4 regions of the Peribacillus sp. CSMR9 genome follow, and region 4 is predicted to be linked to each of the others. Evidence: riboswitches for the same ligand, from Rfam matches in the RefSeq annotation. Region 4 holds a riboswitch; each other region holds the start of a gene.
The links. A riboswitch is a leader RNA that binds a small molecule or an ion and turns the genes downstream of it on or off. The one in region 4 is predicted to bind S-adenosylmethionine.
Positions count from the first base shown of each region.

Region 1: it holds a riboswitch for S-adenosylmethionine, as region 4 does, so the genes downstream of both, mmuP (S-methylmethionine permease) here and N9I19_RS11740 (O-acetylhomoserine aminocarboxypropyltransferase/cysteine synthase family protein) in region 4, are expected to answer to the same signal.
Region 2: it holds a riboswitch for S-adenosylmethionine, as region 4 does, so the genes downstream of both, N9I19_RS03465 (bifunctional homocysteine S-methyltransferase/methylenetetrahydrofolate reductase) here and N9I19_RS11740 (O-acetylhomoserine aminocarboxypropyltransferase/cysteine synthase family protein) in region 4, are expected to answer to the same signal.
Region 3: it holds a riboswitch for S-adenosylmethionine, as region 4 does, so the genes downstream of both, mtnK (S-methyl-5-thioribose kinase) here and N9I19_RS11740 (O-acetylhomoserine aminocarboxypropyltransferase/cysteine synthase family protein) in region 4, are expected to answer to the same signal.

Region 1 covers NZ_JAOPHO010000066.1:6,531-14,107, forward strand. The annotation lists partial or broken gene N9I19_RS20460 (IS1595 family transposase) at 1-520, shown strand, start outside; gene N9I19_RS20465 (DinB family protein) at 671-1,165, shown strand; gene mmuM (homocysteine S-methyltransferase) at 1,338-2,300, opposite strand; gene mmuP (S-methylmethionine permease) at 2,290-3,684, opposite strand; SAM riboswitch class I at 3,767-3,869, opposite strand; gene N9I19_RS20480 (flavin reductase family protein) at 4,030-4,638, opposite strand; gene N9I19_RS20485 (alpha/beta hydrolase) at 4,657-5,265, opposite strand; gene N9I19_RS20490 (ring-cleaving dioxygenase) at 5,265-6,212, opposite strand; gene N9I19_RS20495 (ring-cleaving dioxygenase) at 6,237-7,214, opposite strand; partial or broken gene N9I19_RS20500 (nitroreductase family protein) at 7,458-7,577, shown strand, end outside.
Region 2 covers NZ_JAOPHO010000003.1:70,078-77,654, forward strand. The annotation lists gene metH (methionine synthase) at 1-533, opposite strand, end outside; gene N9I19_RS03465 (bifunctional homocysteine S-methyltransferase/methylenetetrahydrofolate reductase) at 526-2,373, opposite strand; SAM riboswitch class I at 2,477-2,575, opposite strand; gene N9I19_RS03470 (MOSC domain-containing protein) at 2,687-3,337, opposite strand; gene ku (non-homologous end joining protein Ku) at 3,856-4,698, opposite strand; gene ligD (DNA ligase D) at 4,848-6,692, shown strand; gene dapF (diaminopimelate epimerase) at 6,709-7,577, opposite strand, start outside.
Region 3 covers NZ_JAOPHO010000003.1:101,264-108,840, reverse strand. The annotation lists gene deoD (purine-nucleoside phosphorylase) at 1-503, shown strand, start outside; gene N9I19_RS03650 (lmo1851 family serine protease) at 798-2,255, shown strand; gene N9I19_RS03645 (LCP family protein) at 2,364-3,251, shown strand; gene mtnA (S-methyl-5-thioribose-1-phosphate isomerase) at 3,428-4,474, opposite strand; gene mtnK (S-methyl-5-thioribose kinase) at 4,489-5,691, opposite strand; SAM riboswitch class I at 5,769-5,923, opposite strand; gene N9I19_RS03630 (carbon-nitrogen family hydrolase) at 5,995-6,777, opposite strand; gene N9I19_RS03625 (pyridoxal phosphate-dependent aminotransferase) at 6,877-7,577, shown strand, end outside.
Region 4 covers NZ_JAOPHO010000020.1:47,070-54,646, reverse strand. The annotation lists gene N9I19_RS11755 (MetQ/NlpA family ABC transporter substrate-binding protein) at 1-818, opposite strand, end outside; gene N9I19_RS11750 (methionine ABC transporter permease) at 834-1,502, opposite strand; gene N9I19_RS11745 (methionine ABC transporter ATP-binding protein) at 1,495-2,529, opposite strand; SAM riboswitch class I at 2,694-2,805, opposite strand; gene N9I19_RS11740 (O-acetylhomoserine aminocarboxypropyltransferase/cysteine synthase family protein) at 2,924-4,234, opposite strand; SAM riboswitch class I at 4,334-4,439, opposite strand; gene N9I19_RS11735 (thioredoxin family protein) at 4,589-4,897, opposite strand; gene N9I19_RS11730 (toprim domain-containing protein) at 4,901-5,266, opposite strand; gene gcvH (glycine cleavage system protein GcvH) at 5,359-5,742, opposite strand; gene N9I19_RS11720 (arsenate reductase family protein) at 5,838-6,194, opposite strand; gene N9I19_RS11715 (acyl-CoA dehydrogenase family protein) at 6,336-7,577, opposite strand, start outside.

The sequences.
Region 1 (7,577 bases), on a different contig from region 4:
AACGGAATATCCAAGTTGGAAAACCAAATTTACGCGGTGGTAGTTCGGAGTTTAGAGGAATAAGTAAGGACCAAGTATGCGTTCTTATAGCCAGAGACCGCCAAAAGAGAACGTTTTCCAAAACAATAGGAAAAGGGCGTATTATAAAAAAAGTTTGGACGAAGCGTTAGGTTCCAAGGGCTATCAATACAAAATGTTCTATGTAAGGATGCTTGGCGGGCGTTTATGACTTATGCCAAAGAAAAAGGAATTGAGCGTCAATCGCTATAAAAGCAAATGGTTGGGAGCGAGTTAAAGGGATTTATCACATCCAGAATGTAAATAGTTATCACAGCCGTTTAAAGAGCTGGATGGAGCGTTTGAATGATGTATCTAGACCATTATTTGAGCTGGTTCCAATTCTTAGACACCATCAAACATATAAAAGACCTTTACGATAACCAAAATGGTTTTAGACAGTTGTTCTTTCTCAGTTAACACAACTTATGATAAACTGACGTTACCAGAATTTTCCGAATAAAAGAACGATCATTGTTCCGTTAAAGGGCCAGTTTAATTGAACAAGGAATTGGCATGACACCTTAATTAGTGAGCTATCTACAACACGCCGCAAATGAATTTTGACCAAAGGGAATATCTATTAAAGGGATTAAATTGGAGGGAATAGAAAATGGATGTAAAGACACTTTTGTTACAACAATGGGCAAGCTGCTTAGATGAAGAAGACTGGTTTCCACCACTAGAAAAAGTGCTAGAGGATATCACTTTTGAACAGGCAATTTGGAAACCAGCTGATCGGGCAATGAATTCCATTTGGGAATTAGTTTGTCATTTACTTTTCTATGAAAAGAGATTTCTGATGCGATTTCTTGGTGAAACAGCGAATGAACCACAGGCAGAAAATAATGAATCTACATTTCGATTACCAACTGAGACGTTAGAAAATTGGAAGGAAACAAAACAAGAATACTTTTATGTTCATCGTGAACTTGGAAAAATACTAGCAAAATCAGAACATGAAGATTTGTATAGACAGATCCCAGGAGAAGATAATTCATTAGTGCTTGAACTGAAGAGTTTAGCAATGCACGACGCATATCATATTGGGCAAATTGTATTCCTTTGTAAAATGCAAGGAGCTTGGGCAGGGAAACGCAGCTTTTAAAAAAGCTTCATTAGCTTTACAGTTATTCCATTATAGGGGGCTTTAATGGAATAAGAACGAGAACGTCCAAATCGGACGTTCCCATATTTTATAGCTGAAAACAACAATACCACTTAACAAAGCCCTGTTTTTTATATAATGATTATTAAAAACAGTTGATATAGGAATAAAGCTATGAGGATACCACTTCGGAAGGTCGCCACTTTCTTGAAATCTCTTCAATATGATGAGGTGCCGTTCTGCAGCATCCTCCGATTAAACGTGCCCCAGCATGGTGCCATTCTTCAGATTTTTGTTCGAGCGTGTTACATGATTCTTGACCATGCCATGTTTTAGTTTGTGGATCATAGGTTTCACCAGAATTCGGATAAACTATAATTGGTTTTTTTGTGTTCGCACTTAACACCTTGATGGCGTCCGTGACAACTGATACTGGTGCACAGTTAATACCGATCGCTGCAATTTGCTCACTGTCCTCAAAGAACTTTGCACAATCCTCCAGCAATGTACCGTCACTTATTGCTTTCTCATTTTTCAAAGAAAAGGATAGCCAAGCATATACTTCTGGATAATCTTTCAATAATGAATTCAATACTTTTGCTTCTTGCAGGGATGGAATCGTTTCAAATGCTAAAAGGTCAGCACCTGCTTCAATCAAAGCTGATATTCTTATTCGATGAAATTCTGCTAAAGTTTCATCTGAAACACCATAGTTTCCTACATATTCTGAACCATCAGCGAGGTAAGCCCCATAGGGTCCTACTGATGCAGAAACCAATGGCTTAGGTCTGTTCGTTTGCGTCTCTTCCTTCCAAAAATCATCTCTCGCTCTTCTTGCGAGAAACACCGTTTTCTGAATTAACTTCAGGGCCTCTTTTTCTTGTATTCCACGCAGGGAGAAACCTTCAACAGTAGCTTGGTAGCTTGCAGTTATCGCACAGTCCGCTCCTGCACGGAAATAGTCAGTGTGAACCCGATAAATCACCTCTGGATTTTCAAGTAATACACGGGCAGACCACAGCGGATCGTCCAAATCACACCCATACCGCTCAAGCTCTGTAGCTAAAGCTCCGTCCAGAATCATGACTGAATGTTCTCGTAAAATAGCGTCAATTGGGTTAATTTTATTCTTCAAGATCTACGCCTCTTTTCTTTGAAGTTTGTGTTACATAATAACTTCCATAGCAAAACAAAATAAATGGAATACCACAATAAAGCGCAATCCGTTGTGTAGGATCAAATGCAATTCCTATACAAGAAGCAAGACAAAGCATGAAAGAAATGATTGGTACAAGCGGATATAATGGTGTACGATAAGCCAAGTCATTTACTGAATTTCCTTCTCTTATAAATCGTCTCCGAAATAGGAACTGTGAAGCGCTAATACTCATCCAAACTACAACCACGGCCAGACCCGAAATGGACACAAGCACTATATATACAGTATCCGGTGCAATAACACTAGAGAACAGGGCTAAACCACCGCCCAACATACTGAAAATGACTGAATATATCGGAACACCTCGTTTTGTTAATATTGCGAATATTGGTGATATGGTTTTCTTATCTGCAAGTGACCAAAGCATTCTGGAAGAGGCATATAGACCTGAGTTTGCAGCAGACAAAATGGCAGTTAAAATAACAAAGTTCATAATATCCGCTGCATACGGCACTCCAATTCGTTCAAGAACGGCCACAAAGGGGCTTTCTAATACGCCTGCATCCGAAATAGGCAATAATGCGGATAATACAACGATGGTTCCTACAAAAAAGATAATCAATCTCCACAATGTCAGACGAATTGCCTTTGGTATCGTTTTTTCTGGATTCACAGTTTCTCCAGCTGCAATTCCGATTAATTCAGTTCCAGAAAATGCAAAATTCACTGCAAGCATCGTCATGATAATGGCAAAAGCACCATTAGGAAATAACCCTGCACTTATAAAATTGGAATATAGCGGTGCTGATTGAGAGTTAGTCATTGGAATATAACCTACCATTGCAGCAACTCCCAAAATAATAAATATCACGATCGCAATTACCTTTATTGACGCAAACCAAAATTCAGATTCAGCGAAAAACTTGACAGTCAGCGCATTTAATACAAAAACCAAAATGGCAAATAGAGCACTCCAAATCCAGACATTGATTGATGGATACCATCTCTGCATCAACAATCCAGCGGCCGTGAATTCCGAACCTAGTGCAACAGTCCAAGTTAGCCAATACAACCAGGCTACTGTATACCCTGTCCCAGGTCCAATGTATTTGGCTGCATAGCTATGAAACGCACCTGTCTCGGGCATATGTACTGCCAGTTCACCTAAACATAGCATGACCAGATAAACCACTAGTGCCCCTATCAGATACGAAAGGATAGTGCCAAACGGGCCAGCCTGTTGAATCGTATAACCCGTACTTAAGAATAAACCAGTTCCAATCACCCCCCCAAGCGATAGCATGATTAAATGCCGTGCTTTCATTTCCCGTTGAAATTCATGCTTCCTTTTGTTCTCCATTCATACTCCCCTTCATCCTGCATCCAGAAAAAACGAAAACGCACTCTAATAAGAGTGCGTTACTGACAAATAAAAACGTAGGGTCTCATCTATCAGGGTTTCACCCCCTGGAATTAGCACAGTGTCGTAGTAGACCTGTTGCTGAGGTTTCATTGGGCCAGTCCCTCCACCTCTCTGGATAAGAAATTTATTTTTTTATTACTTTATCAATCTATGAAAAAATTGTCAAGTATTTGTTTTGGATTGTAAAGACTTACTTTTTTGCGGGCAAGTCGCTCAAGACTTGGAGATAACGGAAGATAGAAAAAAAAAGACGACATCTTTTTAAAGGTGTCGCCACAATTCTTAAGGACGTTCCAATTCAAATAATTCTCCTAGTTTTGTATAAGTATGACCCGCTAATCTTGCGACAGGTTTTAGCCCATTCTGGTCTATTCGGCCATTATGGTAAATATCTTGCTCTATATGATAGCAGACTATTTTCCCTATCAATAAATCACAACCGGGTTTATTCTGGGAACCTGCCAATGGTATCGCATGCTCTAATATGCACTCAAAGCGTACCTTTGCTTCTTGCAATCCTGGTACGGATACCTTATCACTGACAGCTGGCGTGAAATTGGTAAGACCCAATTCACTTTCGTCAGATGGGAGTTCCTTCGCCGTTCGATTTGCATCAGCTACATTATTCTCATCAGTGATATGAACAACGAATTCACCTGTTTGAATTGCATTTCGAGCCGTGTCCTTTGAAACTCCTTCTTTCCGTTGAACAGAAATGGAAATCATTGGAGGATTCGAACTGACTATGTTAAAAAAGCTGAACGGCGCTATATTGATTGTACCGGTTTCGGATTGTGTCGTAACCAAGGCTATAGGTCTCGGTATAATGCTTCCGGTCAAAAACTTATAATTATCCCGTTCAGTAAGACTTTCAGGATTAACAGAAATCATCTTCATTCCCTCTCATTCTTATAAAAAGTTCTTTTGAAACCATGAACCCGCTGCCTCAACCTCTGAACGTGTTAACTGATGACCGTAATTTCCCCATTGAACATCCACTGTAGCACCAGCTTGCAGTAAAAGTTGATTAAGTTCATCAGTTTCTGCTGCCGGGCAAATCGGATCGTTTTTACCTGCAGCAATAAATACAGGTATATCCGAAAGGGACGGCAAAGCAATCCCTCTTCTAGGCACCATGGGATGATGAAGAATCGCTCCTTGTAATGCCACTTCGAAATGGAACAGCAAACTTGCCGCTATATTTGCACCATTGGAATAACCTAATGCTACCACTCTTTCACGGTCGAAGTCATATTTTTTGGACGCTGATTCCAAGAAGTCATAAAGCTCCTTCGTACGAAAGATCAAATCTTCTTCATCAAAAACCCCTTCGGATAACCGGCGGAAAAAACGGGGCATTCCGTTTTCAAGTACATTTCCCCGTACGCTCAATACAGATGATCCCGGTGAAACCATTTCCGCTAATGGCAAGAGATCTGTTTCCGTTCCTCCAGTGCCATGTAAAAGCAAAAGCAATGGCGCTTCTGGATTACTTCCTTTTTGAAAAATATGCTTCATCATTTATCCTCCTCCAGTACTCTCGGCACTGCCGGCAGTAACGTTTTCTCCATGATTCCCCTTTTTTCTTCCAGCCATGGCGGCAGCATTAATTTACTACCCATCGTTTCCTTCGTTTCATCATGAGCGAAGCCAGGTGGATCTGTGGCAACTTCAAAAAGTATACCTCCATCTTCCCTGAAATAAATGGCATCGAAGTATTGACGGTCTGTAAAGGGTGTCACACCATAGCCATGGTTGGCGATATGCTCTCTCCATTCTTTATGATCTTCATTATCGATTGCACGCCATGCAAGATGATGGACAGTTCCCACTCCGATGTTCCCATTTTGCAAAACCGTTTTTTTAACATCTATCAAATTTCCGATGTCCGATGTGGATTTGAAGCGGATGTAATCGCCCTCTTCCCCAATTTTTTGCAGGCCCATCACTTTCTCTAATAGTTCCATCGTTTTGATCGGTTTTGACGTCAATAATACGGCACCGCCGAATCCCTTGACCGCCTTGGAAGCTGGTACACCGCCGAATGACCATTCGCTATTTTTCCCTTCTTTACGCTCAACCAGTTCAAGTTGCAAACCATGGGGATCTTGAAATTCCAGATATTCCTCTCCAAAACGTGAAACTTTCTCGAATACTATATTAAACCTGTTCAACCGCATTTCCCAGAAATCCATTGAACCTTCCGGAACCGCATATGTTGTAATCCCCACTTGTCCAGAGCCAATTTTCCCTTGGTATGCCGCAGGCCAAGGAAAGAAAGTGATGATGGTCCCTGGTGAACCTGATTCATCCCCAAAATATAAATGATAGGTTCCTGGGTCATCAAAATTGACGGTTTTCTTGACCATGCGCATTCCCAATACTCCAGCATAAAAATCCACATTCTCTTGAGGATTGCCTACAATTGCTGTTATATGATGTATTCCCGCGGTTTTCTTTTGCATGCCGATTACTTCCTTTCCCGGTGATTAATTTGTTGATTTTGTATTCAGCGGTTTTAAATTCGATTCAATATCCTGTCTTTTCGATTCTAAAAAAGGTGGTAAGGCAAGGTTTTCACCTAGGTGCTGCTCTGCTTCATCCACAGTAAAACCAGGCCCATCTGTCGCTAGTTCAAATAAGATGCCATTCGGCTCCCTGAAATAGAGGGAACGAAAATAAAAGCGGTCTACATAACCCGAGTTCACAAAATTCGATTCACTAATTTTTTCTATCCATTTTCTCAGTTCCCCTTCATTATCCACCCGAAAGGCAACATGGTGCACTCCGCCCCTCCCCAATCGTTCTCGAGGGATGTCCTTCCTTTCTTCAATATGGATTTCCGCTCCTGTTCCACCCTCACCTGTCTCGTAAACGACAATCGGATTTTGCCCCCTTAAAGAAGATGGGTATGTTCCTGATTTCCGGAATCCCAACACCTCCGTTAGAACGCTTTGTGTCTGGTCAATATTGGGTACGGTGAGTTTTACTGGTCCTAATCCAATGATGGAAAACTCTTGCGGTACCGGGCTTCCATCCCATGGTACACCTGCTTGAATTCCGTTACTACCCTGATCGGAAACCAGAAGAAGCCTTTGCCCCTCAGGATCTTTAAAAGAAAGCACCTTTCTTTTAAAACGGGTCGATATTTCATCATGCTCAACATTGCATTCTACAAACCGTTTTTTCCAATATTCAAGTGCTCTATCATCCCTAACCCTTAAAGAAATTTCTGAAATGCTATTGTTTCCTTCGTGAGTGCGGGCGGCATTGGGAATTTCAAAAAACGTCAGTTCTGTACCCGGTGACCCAATTTGATCTCCATAAAATAAGTGATACACACGAACATCATCTTGATTCACCGTTTTTTTGATTAATCGCATCCCTAACACTTTCGTATAGAATTCAAAGTTGTTTCCCGCTTTAGCTGTAATCGCTGAAACATGATGTAATCCTTTTAATTCCATCTGTACCACTCCTATCTTTATAAATCTCCCCTTACGGAGATGAATTATCCGAAAATAATATCTCGAATCCGAGATATTTAACTAGAGGTAAATTACTTTTAATAAAAATATCTTGATTTAAAGATAAATGATAGTGATTTATTTGTCAACCTTTCTTTCATTTAAATATTTCACCCGCATTCACTTATAATAAAATATTAAAACCAGGTCAAAATAAGTCGGTATAATTAATGGAGGTGTGATATGGCTACAGATTTTTTATGCTCAATTGAAGATAGGCGCTCTTATTATTCCCTTAGCAAGGTAAGTGTTGTATCTGATAAAAGGATTAAAGAAGTTATCGATCATGCCGTTTAACATTCC
Region 2 (7,577 bases), on a different contig from region 4:
TTGATTCCAGAAAAGGCAGCCTTGACATTAAGCATATCCTGACAGGTTTCCACCAATAGCAAGTCCACCCCACCATCCAAGAGACCAAGTGCCTGTTCTTCATAGGAATCGGTTAAAATATCAAAAGTCGTTCCCCCTGTTACGGAAAGCGTTTTTGTAGTGGGACCCATCGAGCCAGCCACATATCTTGGCCAATCTTCATTTGAATACTTTTCACATGCTTTAACGGCAAGCTCGGCTGAAATTTTATTAAGCTTGTAAGCGATTGTGCTTATTTGGTATTCTTCAAGCACGATGCTTGTCGCTCCGAAGGTATTTGTTTCAATGATATCAGCACCTGCTGCTAAATATTTTTCATGGATGGATTGGATGATTTCTGGTTGTGTCAGTGATAAATACTCATTGCAGCCCTCGAATTGCTCCCCGCCAAAATCCTCTGCTGTTAAATTCTCCGCTTGGAGCATGGTCCCCATCGCTCCATCAAGAAGGAGAATCTTAGTACCCAACTGTTCTTGAATCGCTTTTTTATTCATGTACTGCCACCTCTGATGTTTGTTTACTATCGACTTTTCTAATATATTTCGTAAGTTCCGCCGTCATTTCATAGCGAAGGAACGGAGTGATTAAATATATGCCCTTGAATTTTTCCCTTGCAGCGTCCACTAGCTCTCGTGCGATATTCACCCCTTCAATCCTTGACTTTACAGGGTCATCCCCCGCTAAAGCCATAGCCCTTCTAACATTATCAGGCAATTTGATGCCTGGGATCTCATTATGGATGAATTCGGCGTTCCGTGTGCTTGTCAAGGGCATGATACCGATGAAAATCGGGGTCTCTAAATGTTTTGTAGCTTCATATACCTCTTCAATCTGCTCCACCGAATAAATTGGCTGTGTTAAAAAGGATTGAGCACCACATGCAATCTTCTTTTCCATTCTCTGAACAGCCTTATCCAGATATTTCACATTGGGATTAAACGCGGCGGCAATTTTAAAATTTGCCCGTTGGCCCAAACTTTGACCGGAATAGGAAAGACCTTCATTAAATTGTTTGACCATACTTATCAGGTCAAACGAAGATAAATCATAAACCGAAGTGGCACCTGGGAAGTCCCCAATTTTAGAAGGATCTCCGGTGATGATCAATAACTCATTCAGCCCCACTGTCTGCAGACCCATTAAATGTGACTGCAGGCCAATTAAATTTCGATCCCGGCATGTTATATGCACCATCGGCGTTACATTCAATTGGGTCTTCAGTAAATTAGCCAGTGCATCATTCGATATCCTTGGTGAAGCAAGTGAATTATCCGCTAATGTAATTGAATCGACCCCTGCTTTTTTCAAAACCTCAGCACCAGTCATGAAACTCTCTATTCCCAACTTTTTCGGTGGATCAAGTTCAACTAGTATCGTCCTTTCAGTTTTGGCCTTTTCGTAAAGTGGGATTTCCAACTCTCTATCAATCACTTCAATTATTTCTATTTCACGGATTTTAGTAATTTTCTCTTTTACTGGTACCAAACTTCCAATTGCATTCTTTACAGCTTGAATATGCAAAGGCGTCGTTCCACAGCAGCCTCCTATGATCGTGGCACCTTGCTCACGCAGCTCGAGGGCACTTGAACCGAAATATTCCGGCACAGCTTTATAGACAAGCCTTCCATCCACATAATCCGGAAGGCTGGCATTAGGATAAATGGCAATCGACGCTTGCTTTGGTAAACTTACTTCTTCCAAGGCCCTAATCATATGATGTGGACCGAGACGGCAATTCACCCCAACAACATCGGCACCCAATTGCTCAAGTTTTTGAAAGGCTTCATTTAAATGGATTCCATTTTGAAGATTACCCAGTTCATGCATCGAAACATTTGCGATGATCGGCAGTCCAGTTTCATTTTTAACGATTTGCAGGACGGTTTCAAGTTCTTCCAGGTCATAGAATGTTTCTAGGAGAATCCCATCAGGATTTTCCATCAGCAGACTGTATAGCTGTTCTCGAAAACCTCGCTTTATCTCTTCAATGCTTAAATCCGATTTCCTGATACTCCGCTGTGCCCCTATGGTACCGAAGACATATGCCTTTCCTTTTGCCGCTTTTTTAGCAAGGATGACTCCCTGGCGATTGATTCTGCTTACTTCATCTTCTAGTCCATGGCGTTTCAATTTGTTGAAGTTGGCACCGTAGGTATTCGATTGAAGGATATCTGCACCAGCTTCCAAATAGGCACGGTGGATGGACACTATTTGATCTGGGTTCGTACAGTTTAATTCCTCATAACATTGATCGATGCCATTAGAGTACAGTAAGGTCCCCATTGCCCCTTCCCCAACCAGCATTCTTTCTTTCACTTCTTTACGAAAATTCATCATTACATCCTCTCTCAAAAACAATCCTGTTTTTGTCGTTTTCTATGAGTATGAGAGAAAAGAAAAAAAACCTTCTCAAAGAAGAAGGTTTTTTGAAACATTCTCCTCATCTATCAAGCTCTGCTTGTTGGATTTAGCACCTTTGCCTAAGCTGGTTGCTGAGGTTTCTTCGGGCCAGTCCCTCCACCTCTCTCGATAAGATCCATTTATATAATTTTCACAAGATTTCAAAATTTGATTATATTTAATTTACATTAATAATCTGTCAATTTCAATACCTGATCGTCATTTTTTTCACTTTTGCAAAAATCATTCAATCTTTTGCAGCTTGAATTCTCTTTAATATCCTTTGTTTCCAGTCTTCCGCTAACGAATCCAGTTTGAGTAAAGCGTTTGCGCCTTCCAGCCCATCTCGTTTATGAAGGATCACCTCTGCTGCATAATGAACTGAAATTTTTTCTTGCAAACGATCTATTAGCACGATTTCGTTTTGTTTATTTATCGTTCCTTCTTGAAGTACTTTTGCAAAATAACCAGTGAAACTCGTTTTTAGCACGAGTTCCAAAAACTTAGGTTCTTGATTGAAGTGGGAAATGGTCGAACAAGGAATCCTCCCCTGGTTAATTTGAACAATCACTTCGCCTATTTGATAAATATCGCCGATATATGTTGATACTTCCGTCATCCCCGCTATGGTTAAATTTTCACCGAATGCAGGGATATCCAGCTTTTTAGAGAATTTTTCATTCCATAATGAATAATGCTCAAAGGGGTAAAAGCACAAAGCCCGATCAGGACCTCCATGGAACTTTATATTACCTACCCCATCACCAATTATGCCAGATCTAGTTACTGTCACATTATCCCGTGCTTGTTTATCCATGGCTGAAAAGATATCGATATTCGAAAAATTTTCCTGTTTGGGCCTTCCGGCATGAAGCGATTTGATTTTTCCATTTTCCATTTTTAACATCATCTTCCGTTCATTTTAATTTATATCATCCCATATGTTTAAATTATACTAAAAATCCATTTTTTCTGTAATTATTTATGAGAAAATAGTGGATCGGAACATACAAAATCCCCCATGATCCGTTAAGCGGTCGAATATCATTGATTTCCAGAAAAAATCATAGGATAGTTTAGTAATTTTGTTGCTATTTCAGAATTAAATATGGTAGAATATGAACACAATATATAGTCGAAAACTACAACCGTTCGCCTATATGTTGATTTTCACGATTGAATTCCTCATTGTCGCTCTTTAGGGAGCGAATTTTTTTGCCTTCATTTGCATCCACTATTTTCTTTTAATCCCATTAATCGGATCACATCTTGATCCAATACCTATTTGTACATGCATTACTTATGTAATTTTAACGAATTATTTCTTTGTAAAGTCTTTCATAATCTTGCCATTCCCTTTGTTAAAACGAGCAAAAAGCCGAGCGACATAATGCGTCTTCCGCTCAGCTTCCTGTTTTATGCTTGTTTCTTTTTTTTCGGTGCCGCTTTCTTTCGGGTCGTCTTTTTCTTTTCCGGTTCATCATGTTTCGTTCGGTCAATGGATGCCTGTAAAGCCTCCATTAAATCTGTTACATTGTTGGAAACTGGCTCTTTTGTTTTGGCTGTAATCGTCGTTTGTCCCGTTTTCTTCGATTCAATCAATTCAAGTAATGCGGTTCGATAGTCATCTGTGTATTTTGCCGGATCGAAAGTAGTCGTTAATTGATCTATCAATAACACGGCAGTATCTATTTCCTTTTTTACAATGGTATCATTAGCAGGGATATTCGGTACATCCGCTGTTGAGCGAACTTCATCCGGATAATGGATCGTTTCCATCACCAAGGTATTATCAACGACTCGAATTACCGCCATTTGTTCTTTTGAGCGTATGATTATTTTCGCTAACCCTACCTTATCCGATTCCTTGAGGGCCTGTCTCAGAAGGGAATAAGCCTTTATCCCTCCATCATTAGGCGACATGTAATAACTCCGGTTAAAATATATGGGATCTATTTCTTCTATTTTAACGAAATCCACAATTTCCACGGCTTTTTCTTCGTTTTGTTTTTTCAGTTGCTCTAGTTCATTGTCTTCCAATACAACAAATTTTCCCTTTGTATACTCAAAAGCGCGGACTATATCATCCTTACCCACTTCTTTCTGACATACCGGACAAACTTTTTCGTATTTAATCGGTGAATGGCATTCCTTATGCAACGTCCTTAAAGAAATATCCTTATCCTCCGTTGCAGCATGAAGTTTAATCGGAATGTTCACCAAACCGAATGATATGCTCCCCTTCCACATCGTATGCATATTCGTCACCTCATAACTTATTTTTAAAGAGAAGAACAATTTTATTATTCCCCTTTGTTCAAAAAAAACCGAAAAAACAATTGCCAACTCTAACACTTCGTTTTTTTGGCAAAATAATGTTAATCAATTATTTGCGGAGGTAAAACTAAATGAAACCAATGCTGCCAACCTATTACCCTGAAGCCCCCACCTCCAAAGATTGGCGTTATGAGGTCAAATATGACGGCTTTAGGGCAATTTTAACGATAGACTCCGATACGATAAGCATCTCGAGTCGGAACGAGAAGGAATTATCACCACAATTCCCAGAAATCATTGCTTACATCAAAAATTTGGACCTGGAAGATTATCTCCCGCTACAGTTAGATGGAGAGTTGGTTTGGCTTACCAATCAAGCAAAGGCCGACTTTTTCCAAATACAGTGGCGAGGGCGCCTTGGGAAACAATCCTTAATTTCAGAAAAAGCTCATTTTTCGCCATGCCGGTTTATTGCGTTTGACCTGATTCGCATCAGCGGAAAGGACATAGCTGCTAAACCTATGGAAGAACGAAGGGGATTCATGCTGAATATGGGTGAAGTACTTGGTTTTCCTATGCCGCCTGACCCCAATGATAAGGCTTTGATCCAATTAATTGAGAGTTTTGACGTTTTGGATAATGCCTTGAATAAGGTCATCCTATTAGATGGCGAAGGGGTTGTCGCTAAGGAAGTTCGGGGTACTTGGCAAGAAGGAAAACGTACTACATCTTGGATCAAAGTGAAAAATTGGAAGACCGTTTCTTGTTTCATTACAGCATTGCACAAAGAAAATGGTTACGTTTCCCTCGCAGTTTTAAAAGAAGGTGCCGCAACGAAAATCGGAAGTGTTAAAAATGGACTGAGTGCTCAAGATAAAAGGATATTGCATGAACTGATCAAGCAAAATGCATCAGATGAAGATGCACAATTTTTTTATATCCATCCATCCATTTGCATCGAAGTTCAATTCCTACACGTATATGAGGAAAATGAATTGCGTGAACCTCAGTTTTCGCAATGGCTTTTACAAACGGCTCCCGAAGAATGCACCTGGGAGAAATTCGTGATAGGCCAGTACACGTTTCCAGATACTGTACAAATAACCTCCAAGGATAAACCGCTTTGGATAACTGGTAGAAAAAAGGTGGTAAAAGTTGAATACCTCCATTATTTAAGAGAGGTTTCATCCTTCTTCTTACCTTTCTTAAAGGATAAACTGCTTACGACAATCCGTTATCCTCATGGCACTATGGATAAAGAAAGATTTTTCCAGAAAAACAAACCTGATTATGCGCCGGCCTTTATTAAAACGTTCATGGATGTGGATATCGAGTATATGCTGTGTAACGATATTGAAACGCTTCTTTGGTTTGGTAATCAACTTGCATTGGAATTCCATGCCCCATTTCAGAAAGCGGGTAAAACAAGGCCCGACGAAATCGTCCTGGACTTAGACCCTCCTTCCATCGAATTTTTCTCATTGGCGATAAAGGCCGCACAGGAAATTAAAAAAGTGATGGAATCATTAAGGATAAAGGCTTTTGTAAAAACGTCAGGTAACAAAGGACTGCAAATTCACATCCCTCTGCCTGATGACAGATTTACTTATCAGGAGACACGCATATTCACCGACTTTCTCGGCGACTACCTAACCAGTTCCAACCCAAATGATTTTACAACGGAAAGAATGAAAATAAATCGGCATAATCGACTTTACTTGGACTTTGTGCAGCATAGTGAAGGAAAAACCATAATTGTTCCTTATTCCCCACGCGGAAATTCTTTCGCGGGTGTGGCCACACCTTTGTTTTGGAAGGAAGTGGACGAAAGTCTCCAGTTGAAGGACTATACGATTGAAACCGTACCAAACAGATTAAAAAGGGAAGGGTGTCCATTTATGGATTACAGACTTGTCGATAATGGCCCAGCCTTTTTGGAAGTATTGTCGTTCCTAAAACAAAAAAAGACCAACTAATTGTTGGTCTTTAAATTTATAATGTCGTTTTCAAATAACTTTGAACTTCATCCTGCAGCTTGGAATATAAGCTTGTTTCCGATTCAAAAACCTGTTTTTCAAGCATTTTGAATTTTTCAGGCTGATCTAAGTTTATTTCAATCAATACCTTGAATTCATAGGTTGCATTCCCGATTAAATCTATTGAATACTTTTGGCTTTCTTCATCATGATGGACGACGCATTTAACTTTTCCACCGTTATTATAGACAGATATTTCACTTTCCAACGAGTTAATTCCAACAGAGCATGTTACTAGGCTTGAAGCTGACATCGCCGTTCCACATGCATTAGTGAAGCCTACTCCCCGTTCAAATGTCCGCACATAAATGCTCCCTGGTTCAAGCTCTTTCACAAAGCTGACATTGACACCATCAGGGAAAAGCGCATTCGGTTGATTGACCTTTGTCGAAAGGTCTGCCTGCAAATCACTTTGCAAAACGTCACTATCGACGAGCGTGATTAAATGTGGATTAGGAACCGCCAATGCCGAAAATAAAAGGGTATCATGAAGTTCCGGCATTGGTTCGTTTAGCAATTGTTCTTTTGCTAATACAAGAGGAAGATCCTTTACATTAAAACTTACCGGGGAAATTTCCACCTTGAAAGTCGGGATGCCCTCATAAATATCTTCCGTTTTCTCCACGAGTAGATTTGCCTTCATCGTTTCCACAATCATTTTATCGAGCCCTAGAACGTCGTTCGCATAACGCGCAACACAGCGAAGTCCATTGCCACACATCGAAGCTTCCGATCCATCCGCATTAAAGACACGCATCCGGCAATCAGCCTGTTCACTTTCCATTACAAACAAAATACCGTCCGCTCCTAGCTTTTCCCTATTGC
Region 3 (7,577 bases), on a different contig from region 4:
CCATTTCTATCTACGTAAATGAATTGATGAACAGCTATAATGTCCAGAAACTGATTCGTGTGGGAACTGCAGGGGCCATTCAAAAAGATGTAAAAGTCAGGGATGTAATCCTTGCGATGAGTGCTTCCACCGATTCCCAAATGAACCGCATGACTTTCGGGGGAGTGGACTTTGCCCCAACCGCGGATTTCGATTTACTAAGAAAAGCTTATGATGCGGGTACAGCTAAGGGCTTGCAATTGAAGGTCGGCAATGTATTTACGGCCGATCAGTTTTATAACGATAATAGCGAATTGGAAAAATGGGCAAAATACCAAATCCTTGCGATAGAAATGGAATCAGCAGCCCTATACACGCTTGCTGCTAAATTTGGCCGCCAAGCTTTATCTGTATTAACCATTTCCGATCACATCTTAACCGGTGAGGAAACATCGTCGGATGAGCGCCAGTCAACTTTTAACGAAATGGTTGAAGTGGCATTGGAAGCAGCTATCCAAGACTGATAATTGGCTGTGTTACGGCGGGTGACCAGGAATAAGTGATGCTGGATAATGAAAGTTGGGATAGAGGCTCATTCATTCCTTGGTATCCGCATTTTTGTAATGTCGAGGCTCATTCAGGAATTGCCTGGGTGTCCTTAGTGTTCCATTTGATTTACCGTTTACTGAGGGTTATAAAAATACATATGATCATAAGTTGTTATTTTTGATAACAATTATTTTTCGATTGGCATGAAAGCTGATAAAATAGAATGAAATCGTTTATATCGTCATGAAGAATGAAAGTGGTGAGGCTAAGTGGAAGAAGAAAATCAAAAACAGCCAAAAGAGGCAGGGAAATTCATTAAAATAAAGAAGTTTACGTTCATTATGGGGATTTTCTTAGTCATATTTCTAACAGCAGGGATTACTACAATAGCCTTGACCTTTGGAGATGAAAAAGTAGAGTCATTAGCACCTGATAAACATGCGGAATTTGAAAAGCTGTATTCTACATACGATACAATAAAGGGTAACTACTATGAAAAGATTGATCAAGACAAGCTGGTTGACGGGGCAATTAATGGAATGATTAAATCATTGGATGACCCTTACTCTGCATATATGGATAAAAAGGAAGCATCTAGTTTCCATGAGAGCATCTCTTCATCTTTTGAAGGAATCGGTGCAGAGATTCAGGAGCAGGATGGAAAAATCATGGTCGTCTCACCAATAAAAGGGTCCCCAGCAGAAAAAGCAGGGGTAAAACCGAATGATATCATTTTGAGTGTGAACGGTAAAAGCGTTGAAGGACTAAGCTCTTCTGAAGCTGTCCTGAAAATCAGGGGCAAAAAGGGTACGAAAGTGGATTTGTCCATCTCAAGAGCTGGTGAGTCGGAACCGATTGAGCTCACGATTAAACGTGATACAATTCCGATTGAAACAGTTTATGCGGAAATGCTTGATAATGGAGTTGCAAAAATTCAAGTGACCAGTTTTTCCGAACATACAGTCCAAGAGCTGAAAACGTCGCTTGAAGAGATGTCGAAGAAGGATATGAAGGGTCTGGTATTGGATTTGCGAGGAAATCCAGGGGGACTGCTTGACCAAGCAATAAAAATGGCAAGCCTGTTCATACCTAATGGGAAAGTGGTCCTTCAAGTTGAGGATCGCAGCGGGAAAAAAGAAGTCTATAAATCGAAGAATGATGGAGAGCTGAAGATACCGGTAGTCGTGTTGATTGATGATGGCAGTGCCAGCGCTTCTGAAATTGTTGCGGCCGCTGTCAGTGAATCTGCGGACATTCCTTTGATCGGTGTCAAATCATTTGGAAAAGGGACTGTGCAGACTGCCCAAGACTTTGATGATGGGTCTAACTTCAAATATACGGCAGCCAAATGGTTGACTCCTAAAGGCAATTGGATTCATAAGAAAGGGATCAAGCCGGATATTACTGTGAAGCTTCCTGATTATGCTAGCCTTCCGTACATTTCGCCTGATAAGGAATTGAAAGCATCTGATTCCTCCAGTGAAGTGAAAGCAGCCGAAGAGATGCTGAAGGTAGCAGGCCATGATCCTGGTAAGATAGATGGATTCTTTGATGAAGCAACTACAAATGCGGTAAAAGCGTTCCAAAGGGAACAAAAAATTAAAGAAACTGGTACCATCAAAGATGATACTACCGTGAAATTGATGCAGGTCATACGGGAAAAAATACTAAAAAACGACACACAAGTGAAAAAAGCGGTTGAAGTATTAAAGAAAGAAATCAAATAAATGGAAAAGCCTGTCAGCGATTATCGATGGCAGGCTTTTTTGTCGTTCAATGAATAGTATTCCAATATAAGGTAAAAGATATGGTTAATTTTCCGATGAGGTGAGGTAATGAAAGAAAAGGTACTGTTCATATATCTAATGGTCTGGATTCTGGCAGGTTGCACCTATGCGCCTTTACCCAAACAAAATGGAAATGCAGGTACGGAAAAAAAGATAACCAAAGAAGTGATCCAAGAAGGCGTGAAAACATTTCTGTTAATTGGTGTTGATTCTCGCGGGGAGGAAAAATCTCGATCAGATGCGATTATACTGGCAAAATACTTTCCAGAGCAGGAAAAACTAAAGCTGGCTTCCATTATGCGTGATAGTTATGTGAAAATCCCTGGGGATAAATCAGCATATAACAAAATAAATGCTGCTTATTATTATGGTGGAAAGGAGCTGCTAAAGAAAACCATTCAGGAAAACCTTGATGTCAAGGTCGATCATGTTGCAGTAATTGACTTTCAGGGATTTGTGAAGATGGTGGATTTGCTTGCCCCTGAGGGGGTAGTGGTGGATGTGGATCAGGAAATTATTGATGATATGAGTATTCAAGCAAGCGTTGGTAAAAATGTTTTACATGGTGAGGAAATATTGAAATATGTCCGTTTTAGACATGACGATGAAAGTGATTTTGGAAGGGTAGAGCGTCAACAGGAAGTATTGGTTCAATTAAAATCAGCGTTTATAAATCAAATCTCGTCCTTCGAAGGTATAGCGGCCCTTCCTAGTATAATCGAACAAGGACTTTCGTATTTAAATACTGATATTGGGGTGAAAACGATAATGGAAATGGGTCCAGAAGCCGTCTTCCATACACCGGACACCGTTGAAACTCTAAGGATCCCCGTAGAAGGAAGCTATAAAGATGAAATATATCCCCATATCGGAGCCGTGTTGGAAATGGACTATACTAAAAATAAGAAGGCACTTCAAGAATTTTTTACAAAATAAGAATAACTAATCATCATTTGTTATCGAAAACATCAATCGAAAGAAGTGATTTGTTCAAATCACTTAAATTATTTTATAATAGACCTCGCAAGAATATTACTATTTGATCTTCTTTTAAAAAACGAGAGGGATACTTAAATCCGTCTCGTCTTTTTATATCAATAAAATGACCTGGATCACTTAACAAAATGCGGAATGTTTTTTACAAAATCAGATCCAATGATGCCGTTTTCTGTAATGATGCCGGTAATTAGCTGATTCGGTGTAACGTCAAAGGCTGGATTGAATGTCTTCACGTTTTCCGGAGCGATCCGTACACCTTGAATGAAGGTGATTTCCGCTTCATCCCGTTCTTCGATCGGGATGGATGAGCCGGATTTGATAGAAAGGTCGAATGTGCTTGATGGAGCAGCCACATAAAAAGGGATACTAAAGTGCCTAGCTAATATGGCCAATCCCAATGTCCCGATTTTATTGGCTGTATCACCATTAGCCGCAATTCTGTCGGCCCCAACTATAATTCCATTGATCCGTTTCTGAAGAATCGTATGTGCAGCCATATTATCAGATATTAAGGTGACGTCAACCCCTGATTGCATCAGTTCCCAAGCAGTCAAACGCGCCCCTTGCAGGACAGGTCTGGTTTCACAAGCGTACACTTTTAGCGGAAAGCCCCTTTCTTTTGCAAGGTGGAAGGGAGCCAAGGCTGTTCCATAACGGGCTGTGGCAATCCCACCAGCGTTGCAATGCGTTAGGATGGAATCACCTTTAGCGAATAAGGATAAACCATGTTCCCCAATTTTCCTGCACATTTCTTCATCCTCAGTAAAGATGGCTTTGGCCTCCGTTACAAGTGCTTCCTTGGCAGCTGAAATGCTTTGTGCTGCTTGCAAGGTGCTTTCCATCCTCCGTAATGCCCAAAAAAGGTTGACCGCAGTAGGCCTGGAAGAGGCGAGCTTTTCAATATGCCCCGTTACATTCTTCTTGAATTCCCCTAATTCAGTGGTTGTTTCCTGTTTGGCACCAAGTGCAACGCCAAATGCTGCCGTCAGTCCGATTGCTGGGGCGCCGCGTACCTTTAATGTCAAAATGCTGTCGTATACATCATCAACTGAATGAAGTTCAATGAATTCAGTTAAGGAAGGCAGGGCCTGTTGATTTAATAATGTAATATGGGTATCATCCCATTGGACTGAATATGGTAAGGGTGCTAGTGTCGTCATGTACAGGTCTCCTTTTAAAGGGTTGAATAAAATGGAAGTGTATGGTTTTTCAACGCATCAATGACAGCTGGAACATCCAATTCTTCCCGTTTTTTAATTAAAAAAGCACCAATCTTCAATGTTGTCGTTTTCGCAGCGATCCTAGATTCTTTATCTTCAATGACATTTAGATCGGCAACATGGGAAAGGCCGATGGTTCGCCGAATCAGTTCGCATCCGGCAAAACCGAATGCGTCCCTTTTGAATTTAGCCAGTAAATAAGGTAGATAACCCTTCACATTGCGGAATGGGCTTATATTTTGGGTGTTCCATAGTTCAGTATATGCTTCTTCAAAGGCATTCCAAAATTGATGGAGGTGTGTGAAAATCTCTTCCTTTCCAGGGCCATTACGTGTGACTGCCTGAAAAAGAAGGTTGGCTGTGTATTGACCTAGGTCAAAACCAACTGGGCCATAAAAAGCAAATTCTGCATCAATAACCTTTGTTTCAGTTTCACTTGCAAATATACTTCCTGTATGTAAATCTCCATGAAGCAAGGATTCCTGCTCGGTTTCAAAGCTTTGTTTCAGCTTGGCGACTTCAAGTATCACATCTTGATCATTCCAAATACTTTTGGCGGCATCAGTCAATTCCACCTCGAAATCTCCGGGGAGCTCCTCGAAAAAAGGATCCGTGAAAATGTAGACTTCAGTGATTCTGCAAAGCTCCGGATTCGTGAAGTGTCGGGCCACTTCTTTTTTCGCAGAGGGTTCTAAATGATAATCGGATGTATAAAATGCCGTCTTCGCTACATACTCACCGATATGCTGTGAAAGCAATGGATATGGATCACCATCGATTAATCCTGTTCTAACGATTTTCAAGTGCGATAAATCTTCCATGACTGTGATCGCAAGCTGTTCATCCGAATAATAGACTTGCGGTACGAATTCGGGGCAATAGCTTTTGAAATGAATAAGTGCATTCGCTTCAATGGCAGCCCTTTTCAATGTCAGCGGCCAGCTTTCGCCAATTACCTTGGCATATGGGACAGCCTGTTTGATTATTATTCCTTTCTTTGTATCAGTTTCTGTAATATGAAAAACATAATTTAAGTTACCATCTCCGATTTCTTTACAGTTTAAACTGGCATCCGCATTGACCAACCCAAGTTTTTTTGCAAAGGTTATAGCTGTTTCGTTTGTCAATCTTTTAAAATTCGAATGGTTTTGAGTCATTTTTTTTCCTCCAGGTTCAAAATAAGAATAAAAAAGCCTCTTTCATATAGAAAGAGGCAGAAGTTTTGGCTTCGGACCTCTCATCTCCCAGAAAAATGAATTCTGGTGGAATTAGCACCGTGCTCTGTGGATTTTATAATCCGGCGGTGGATCCGCCCCATTTCACAATGGTATTACAGTCGGTTGCTGGGCTTCATAGGGCCTTTATCCCTCAGCCTGCTCTTGATAAGAGTATATGTATTCTGAAATTTTAATCTTCGGGAAAATAATATCAACTTTTTAAATAGTTTGTCAATGGGGAAATTAATAAAAGTCCGGCCGGCGATCTTCGAATACAGGTATTTTGTTACGTGCTTCCGTAACTTTAGTGAAGTCCAAGGTGCCTGTCAATAGTTCGTTTTCTTCTCCCGCTTCACTTACGATAACTCCCCATGGATCAATAATCAAGGAATGACCAGCAAATATATTATTGATATCCGAACCTGAACGATTAACGGCTACAACATAGGCTTGGTTCTCGATGGCACGACTAATCAATAAGGCTCTCCAGTGATCGAGTCTGGGCTTAGGCCATTCTGCGGTTACGAATAGAACTTCGGCACCTTGAACAGCATGGGCTCGCTGCCATTCAGGGAAGCGGATGTCATAACAAATGAATCCAGCACATATTTTTTCATCAAGAGTGAATAAACCTTCTTTTTCACCTGGCTGCAGGTAGCGATGTTCATCCATCAATTGAAATAAGTGAAGCTTATCATACTCTTTAATGAGTTTGCCATCCTTATTGATGATGATCATGGTGTTATAGAAACCCTTGCTCGTTTTTTTGGCAATGGAACCGCCTACGATGTGAATCTCGTGTTTCCTTGCCTGTGTTTTAAGGAATTCAATCGTTTTTTCCGCCTCTTGATCAGCAATCTCATTTAACCTGGTCAAGTCGTATCCAGTTGTCCAAAGCTCTGGTAAAATGACGATATCGGGTTCTGACCGTGCTGCTTCTTCCAACCATTGTTCCGCAACCTGAAAATTGATATCCGGTTGCCCGAATGCTATATCCATTTGAATACAAGCTATTTTCCACTTCATCGTTTAAAACCCCCACATGTAAAAAATGCTTTACAAGACTATGATAAACATATATCATTTGTGACTAGAATTTCAAGAAATTTCAGAGAAGGTGTATAAATGTTGCAATTCGAAAAATCCGGAAAGCTTCAGGACCTGCCAAAGCAGTTTTTTGCCTCACTTGTCGCAAAAGTCAATGCGATTACGGCGCAAGGACATGATGTCATTAATTTAGGCCAGGGAAATCCTGATCAACCGACGCCTGAACATATCGTGAAAAGTTTACAGACTGCCGCTGAAAGATCGATTAATCATAAATATTCACCATTCCGGGGACATCAATATTTAAAGGATGCCGCTGCCGTCTTTTATGAACGTGAATATGGAGTCAAGCTGGATCCAAATAGTGAAGTGGCAATTCTCTTTGGAGGAAAGGCAGGTCTTGTCGAACTGCCGCAGTGTTTATTAAATCCAGGTGATACGATCCTGGTTCCTGATCCCGGCTATCCGGATTATCTTTCAGGTGTAGTGTTAGCCCAGGCAAAAACCGAATTCATGCCCTTGACAGAAGAAAATGGTTTTCTTCCGAATTACAAAGTTATACATAAAGACGTGCTTGATAAAGCCAAAATGATGTTCTTGAACTATCCGAATAATCCCACTGGTGCTTCTGCAACTGAAAGTTTTTTTGATGAAACCGTCTCCCACGCAAGAGAGCATTCAATTTGTGTGGTCCACGATTTCGCTTATGGAGCGATAGGGTTCGACGGAAAAAAACCGACAAGCTTTCTCCAGGCAAAGGGAGCGAAGGATGTAGGAAT
Region 4 (7,577 bases):
ACTGCACCATCATATTCTTTAAGGATGAAATCTTGAATCTTTTTAGAATGCAATACTTCTACTAGCGTTTTGATTTCTTCTTTATTTTCATCACCTTTGTTAACCGCAATCACGTTCACATATGGCGAGTCAGAACCTTCAATGGCAATCGAATCTTTCAATGGATTCAAGCCTGCGTCGATTGCATAGTTAGAGTTGATCAGAACTGCATCCCCTTCACCATTCTCATAAATCTTTGGAAGTAAAGCTGCTTCATAATTAGCATCAAATTTAAGGTTTTTCTTATTTTCAACGATGTCTTTTGTTGTTGCTGTCGTTTTATCGATGCCCTCTTTCAATTTGATCAGGCCATTCTTTTCCAACAGAGATAACGCACGTCCGTGGTCAGCAACCGAGCTGCTCATAATGATTGTTGCCCCTTCCGGAAGTTTAGCGATGCTTTTATATTTTTTTGAATATAGACCGATAGGCTCGATGTGAATTCCGCCCGCATTGACTAAATTATATCCATTCTCTTTATTGGCCGCCTCAAGGAAAGGTAGGTGCTGAAAATAGTTAGCATCCAATTCCTTATCATTTAAAGCCTTATTCGGTAAAACATAATCCTGGAATTTTTCAATTTTCAAATCTATTCCTTTTTCTTTAAGAAGAGGTTTAGCTTTTTCAAGAATCTCGGCATGTGGAACATTGGATGCCCCTACAACTAATTTCTTCGCTTCCTTTTCTGTATCACTGCCACTTTTGTCCTTATCGGCTCCACAAGCTGCCAGAGCAATCGATAAAACAAGGACTAATGCAAACCCTAAAAACTTTTTCATCCTATTCATCCCCCTTTATCTTTTGTCTAATTTAGATGTAATCACATCTCCAATAATTTGAATAATGAAGACGATAATCAGAATAACGATAGTCGCTACTAGCGTAACGTCATTGTGGCTTCTTTGATAGCCGTCTAGATAGGCTAGATTACCAAGCCCGCCTGCGCCGATGACCCCGGCCATTGCGGTATAGCCGACCAATGCAATCGATGTTACCGTAATCCCGGAAATAAGGGCCGGCATCGACTCCGGAAGAAGGACCTTCCAAATGATCGTACTCGTTTTTGCCCCCATGGATTTAGCCGCTTCAATTACACCTTTATCGATCTCACGGAGGCCAATTTCAACCATACGCGCATAAAATGGCGCCGCCCCGATAATAAGTGCTGGTAATGCTGCATTCTCACCAATCATAGAACCGACAAGCGCTTTAGTGAAAGGAATGAGCAGCACGATCAAAATAAGAAATGGAATGGAACGAAATATATTGACGACAGCACCAATGACTGCGTTGACCGCCCGTTTTTCCCATATATTCCCTTTGCCTGTCAAGAACAGGATCAACCCTAATAGTATGCCTATAAAAAAGGTAGCTACTACAGAGATGCTTGTCATATAAAGCGTTTCTTTCGTTGCGTCTAAAATGGATTCCCAATCTACATTCGGCAATAATTCTTTAAGCATGAGTAATCACCTCCACGCCTACCTGCTGTGCTTTTATGAATTCTATTGCGCGGAGCATTTCTTCCTCATTGCCATCAAGGTGGATAAACAACGTTCCATATGAACCGCTTCTCGTTTGGGATATTTTACCTTGAACGATATTGATATCCAACTCGAAATTACGTACGAGCTTGGTAATCAACGGGCTTTCTGCACGATCACCTACAAAAGTCAATTGAATCACTTTACCTGCAGGAAAGCGTTCAAGCAAATGGTCCATCGTTTCTTTCGTTTCTTCTGGTTCCGTTACCTGTTGCACGAAACGCTTCGTCATTTGTTCTTTAGGATTCTTGAATACAGCCAGGACAGGTCCCTCTTCAACGACTTGCCCGTTTTCCATCACGGCCACGCGATGACAGATTTTACGTATTACATGCATTTCATGTGTTATCAGGACAATTGTCAACCCCAGGCGCTGATTGATGTCAACAAGCAATTCGAGTATGGAATCGGTAGTCTGTGGATCTAAGGCAGAAGTCGCTTCATCACAAAGAAGCACCTTAGGATCATTTGCTAGGGCCCTGGCTATTCCCACCCTTTGCTTTTGCCCTCCGCTTAATTGCGAAGGATATGCCTTTTCTCTGCCTTCCAATCCGACTAGCTTGATCAATTCGTTCACACGCTTGATGCGTTCAAATTTTGAAACTCCTGCAATTTCCAACGGGAAGGATATATTTTCCTGAACCGTCCTGGACCATAATAGATTGAAATGTTGGAAAATCATGCTGATTTCCTGACGTGCCTTACGGAGCTGAGCCCCTTTAATTTTTGAAACTTCCTTCCCAGCCACCACAACGGATCCCTCTGTAGGTGTTTCCAAACCATTGAGCATTCTGATCAAAGTACTTTTCCCCGCTCCGCTGTAACCAATAATACCGAAAATCTCGCCTTTATTTATTTCAACATTCACATTATTTACTGCCTTAATAGTCTCACCGTTTCCTTTTCCTGTTCGGAAAAGCTTACTTACTTTCGTCAATGTAATCATTAATACTCACCTCTTTTATCCAATAAAACCTATGAACTTAGTTGATTTCTCTACATTATTAGTCAGTTTTTAATACCATTTTTTCCTTTCATGAAGGTTTTCCCAAATGAAATAGAAAAAACCTTTCTGCATGAGCAGAAAGGCAGGTGAAGAAGCTGGCCTTCCTCTCATCTTCCAAAGTAATTAAACTTTGTGTGAATTGGCACCTTTCCAAGGAATCTCCTTGTCGGTTGCCGGGTTTCATCGGGCACCTCCCTCCACCTCTCTTGATAAGAGCTAATATATAGAATACTTGTACAGCATTAAGTTCTTTAGTATGGGGAAATTTTATCATAGATAAAAAAGGAGTGCAATGTATATTATTTCTAGTAAAAGAATGAACTGGACTTTTTGCTTAAACCGTTTTAGACGTCAGGGAGACGATATTCGTCGCTTTTTCAATTGCCTGCTCTAAATCTTCTATTAAATCCTCTGCATTTTCAATCCCGATGGATAAACGGACCTGATCAGCACGCACTCCCGCTTTCGCCAGACCTGCATCATTCAATTGTTGGTGGGTCGTACTGGCAGGGTGGATGATTAAACTCTTAGCATCCCCTACATTAGCTACATGGGACCATAATTCCACCGAATTGATAAGTTTTGCCCCGGCTTCTCGGTCACCCTGTATTCCAAAAGTCACAACAGATCCTGCTCCCTTAGGCAAGTATTTATCCGCAAGGGCTTTATCGGGATGATCCTCTTTACCGGGATGTGAAACCCAAGTCACGGCAGGGTGATTTTCCAAATATTGAATAATAGACTTGGTGTTCGAAAGATGCTCTTTCATTCTTACATGCAGCGTTTCAAGTCCAAGCGTAAACTGGAATGCACTTTGGGCACTTAGCGCAGGACCTAAATCACGAAGCAACTGCACTCGGGCTTTCGTTATAAAAGCAGCAGGTCCAACTGCATCAGCGTATACAAGACCGTCGTAGCTTGGGTCAGGCTCCGTAAAGCCAGGGTAGTTTGGCGAGTTCCAGTCGAACTTCCCTCCATCCACTATGACACCGCCTAACGTCGTTCCATTCCCCAAAATCCATTTTGTAGCGGAATGGATGACAATATCCGCCCCAAAATCAATTGGTCTGCATAGATACGGTGTAGCGAAGGTATTATCGATAATTAAAGGTATCCCGGCTTCGTGGGCGATGTCCGCTACTGCTTCTATATCAAGGACCCTCAAACTTGGATTTCCGATCGTTTCAGCAAATATGGCTTTTGTTCTTGGCGTAATTGCCCTTTTGAAATTTTCTGGGTCATCAGGTGAAACGAACTTCACCTTAATCCCATATTTAGGAAGAGTATTTTCAAAAAGATTATACGTGCCGCCATATAATGTAGAGGCTGAAACAATTTCATCCCCTGCACCGGCAATATTCAGGATTGACAGTGAGATGGCTGCCATTCCGCTTGCAGTTGCCAATCCGCCGATACCGCCTTCCAATAAGGCCATTCTTTCCTCAAAAACACTGACCGTGGGATTATGGAGCCGTGTATATATATAACCATTCTCCTTTAAACCAAATAAATTCGCTGCATGGTCTGTGTCTTTGAACAAGTATGCATTGCTTTGGTAGATAGGGACTGCCCGGGCACCTGTTTCATCAGCTTGCAGACCGCCATGAACACTCAATGTTTCAAAACGCAACTTTTTCTCTGACATATGATTTCACCTTTTTCTATGGATTTAGTTGGAATTTCATGAAAACCTGGCCTTTCATAAACAAAAAAACCACTTCCACAAGAAGAGGTTTTAAAACACACCTCATCTTCCAGAGCCAACACTCTGCTGGAATTAGCACCGTATATAAATTTATACCGGTTGCCGGGCTTCGTCGGGCCAGTCCCTCCGCCACTCTTGATAAGAACTATTAAATTCCGCCGTTACTTTCTTAATTCAAAATATAGCATTTTAGAATTAATCAGTCAATGAATTGTTAGAATATTCTTTTTTTGATTTCAATTTGGGAGCAAAATGTTCACAATAAAAAAAACCAATCCGGTTCTGATTGGTTTCTTAGCTGATTTCCTTAAGCAATCCATACAAATAAGGAACGGATTGAAAGGCATATATTTTTTTGTGCAGCTGTCCTTTTTTGAAAAGCAATAAACAAGGGACACTTTCAATTTCATACGATTCGGCGATTGCTTGGACATAGTTCATATTCATTTTGCCTGCCTTCAATTCCGGGAAAAGTTCCATGGATATCGTCAGCATCTTGGAAGCCACCTGACAGGTACCGCATAAAGGCGTATATAAATATAAACAAAAGGTTTCCCCTTTTTCAACGGCAATCTTACACTCTTCTTCTTTCCATTCCTGCATCAATTAATCGTTCATCCTTTGACTTAAAAATTTCATTTTCACATTCATATTGGCAGATAAAAGCACAGTTGCGATATGATGTTCGGGTGAGCTTTCCACTTCTTTGTACATTTTATTAATATACAGGTGGTTCGCTTCCGGCATTTCCCTTCGGAATTGCTTCCGCAGCTTTTCTCCTGATTCATCTGCGTCAAACAGGAGATAAACATCACGTTCCATCAATTCATCCACTAATTCATCGAGCTTAGTTAATGATATGGTCCCATTCGTACATCTTATATCCACATCTTCATTTAAAACGGAGGCAACTTTTTTTCTATCGGAACTGCCTTCTACAATGATCACTTTATCGAACTCGCCCCATTCCATGTCATCACTCCATCTCACGAATTATGTGCGCAACTGCAATTGTTCAAAATGAAAAAGAGAGCAGGCCTTTTCAAGCCCCCCTCTCCTTCGTTTTAACCGTTAATCAAACTTTCATATTCTTCAGCGCTCATCAGATTTTCAATATCACTGCTATTTGATGGTTCAAGCACGATCATCCATGCTTTTTCAAAAGGAGATTCATTTACATATTCAGGGTTGTCACTTAAATCTTCGTTTACTTCAACAACCTTGCCACTGATAGGAGCATAAAGCTCAGAAACCGTCTTAACGGATTCCACACTTCCAAATGGCTCGTTCGCTTTCAGTTCATCACCGATTTCTGGAAGCTCAACGAATACGATGTCCCCAAGCTCGGACTGGGCGAACGCAGTAATTCCAATGCGCACTGTTCCATCTTCCGTTTTGACCCATTCATGTTCTTTAGTGTAACGAAGTTCTTTTGGTGTTGTTGTCATTATTAACCCTCCATATGTACATCTTATTTTATCTATTCCATTATAAGGCAGATCTTATGTTTAAGTAAGGAATTAACCAAATATTTTGTTAAATTTCAGTTCCAAACCTGATTGAATTGCTCTTCTTTGAAGCCTACCGTCACTTTGGTACCATCCGTAACAATCGGCCTTTTCAGAAGCATGCCATCTGTGGACAATATATCAAGCATCTCTGCATCAGAAGCTTCTTTCAGCTTATCCTTTAAGCCCAGCTCCCGATATTTTTGACCGCTAGTATTGAAAAACTTCTTCAACTCTAAATTGCTGATTTTATATAGTTGTTCAATTTCAGTTCGCGAAGGCGGGTTTTCCGCTATATGGATTGCTTCATATTGCAGTTCATGATTATCCAGCCACTTTTTCGCATTACGGCATGTGCCGCATTTTGGGTACCAATATAATGTTAAGCCCATCGTTTCACCACCTATCATTAGAATACCCGTTTTCACCACGCAATACAATGAAATATCCTTTGAATTCCCAATGAGATTTCATCAAAGGAAATAAAGGGAATGCCTTTACGGGCATCCCCTTTACAGATTCTGATTTATTGCTTATAGCGCATATTTTTCCGTTTCGATTACCTTAACCGAAGCTTCACGTTTTTTCGCAATGACATTGATTGGAGTGTGTCTTGTCAGCTTGCGAAGGGAAGCAAGCATGATGCGAAGTGTGTCGCCTGTTTCCACCGCAATTAACGTTTCCTTTGCATGTTGTTCTATTTCATTGAAAGCTTCCTGAACGAAAATTTCCGTATAAAGTACTTTTTGTTTGTTCTTCTCCAGCCCCGTAGACGCAATTGCTTTTTCCGTACGTAACACAACGGACTCAGCTGCATAGGCAAGGGAAGCTATATCAGCAATGTTGGAGAGGATTTCTTGTTCTTGATCAAGGTTTTTCCCGTATTTCTGTGCAGCAAGGCCACTAGCCAAAATACCGATTTTCTTAGCGTTTCTAACAAGCATTTTTTCTTGTGCCAATGGCTCATCGCCAGGCTCTTCCGGCATCATCATCATTAATTCCTCTTGCAGGCTTTGTGCCTTTTGAAGAAGTGGCAATTCCCCTTTAAGTGCTTTTTTCAGGAAAGTTCCCGGAACAAGCAATCGATTGATTTCATTTGTACCTTCAAAGATCCGGTTAATACGGGAATCACGATATGCTTTTTCGATTTCATACTCCTGCATGAAGCCATAACCACCATGAAGCTGTACGCCTTCATCCGTAACGTAATCCAATACTTCGGAGGCGAAGAATTTATTCACTGAACACTCAATTGCATATTCAGCGATTGCAGCTGCCATTGATTTTCCATCTTTCACTTGCTCATCCGTCAACTTGCTCTGTCTTTGATCATAAAGTCCAACGGTACGGTAAACAGAGCTTTCAGCAGCATAAATTTTTGCCGCCATTGTTGCAAGTTTTTCTTTCGTCAAGTTAAAATCGGAAATTTTCGTTTTGAACTGTTGGCGTTGATTCGTATAAGCAACTGTAATCTCAAGGGCACGTTTAGATCCGCCGACAGCACCCACGCCTAACTTATACCGGCCAATATTCAGGATATTGAATGCAATGACATGCCCTTTTCCTGCTACACCCAAAAGATTTTCGACTGGTACAAGAACGTCTTCAAGGATTAATGTACGTGTAGATGAGCTTTTGATCCCCATTTTCTTCTCTTCAGCACCAGTTGATACGCCTTTATAATCTCGCTCAACAATGAAAGCAGAGAATTGTTCGCCGTCGATTTTAGCGTAAACACAGAAGACATCTGCAAAACCTGCATTCGTAATCCATTG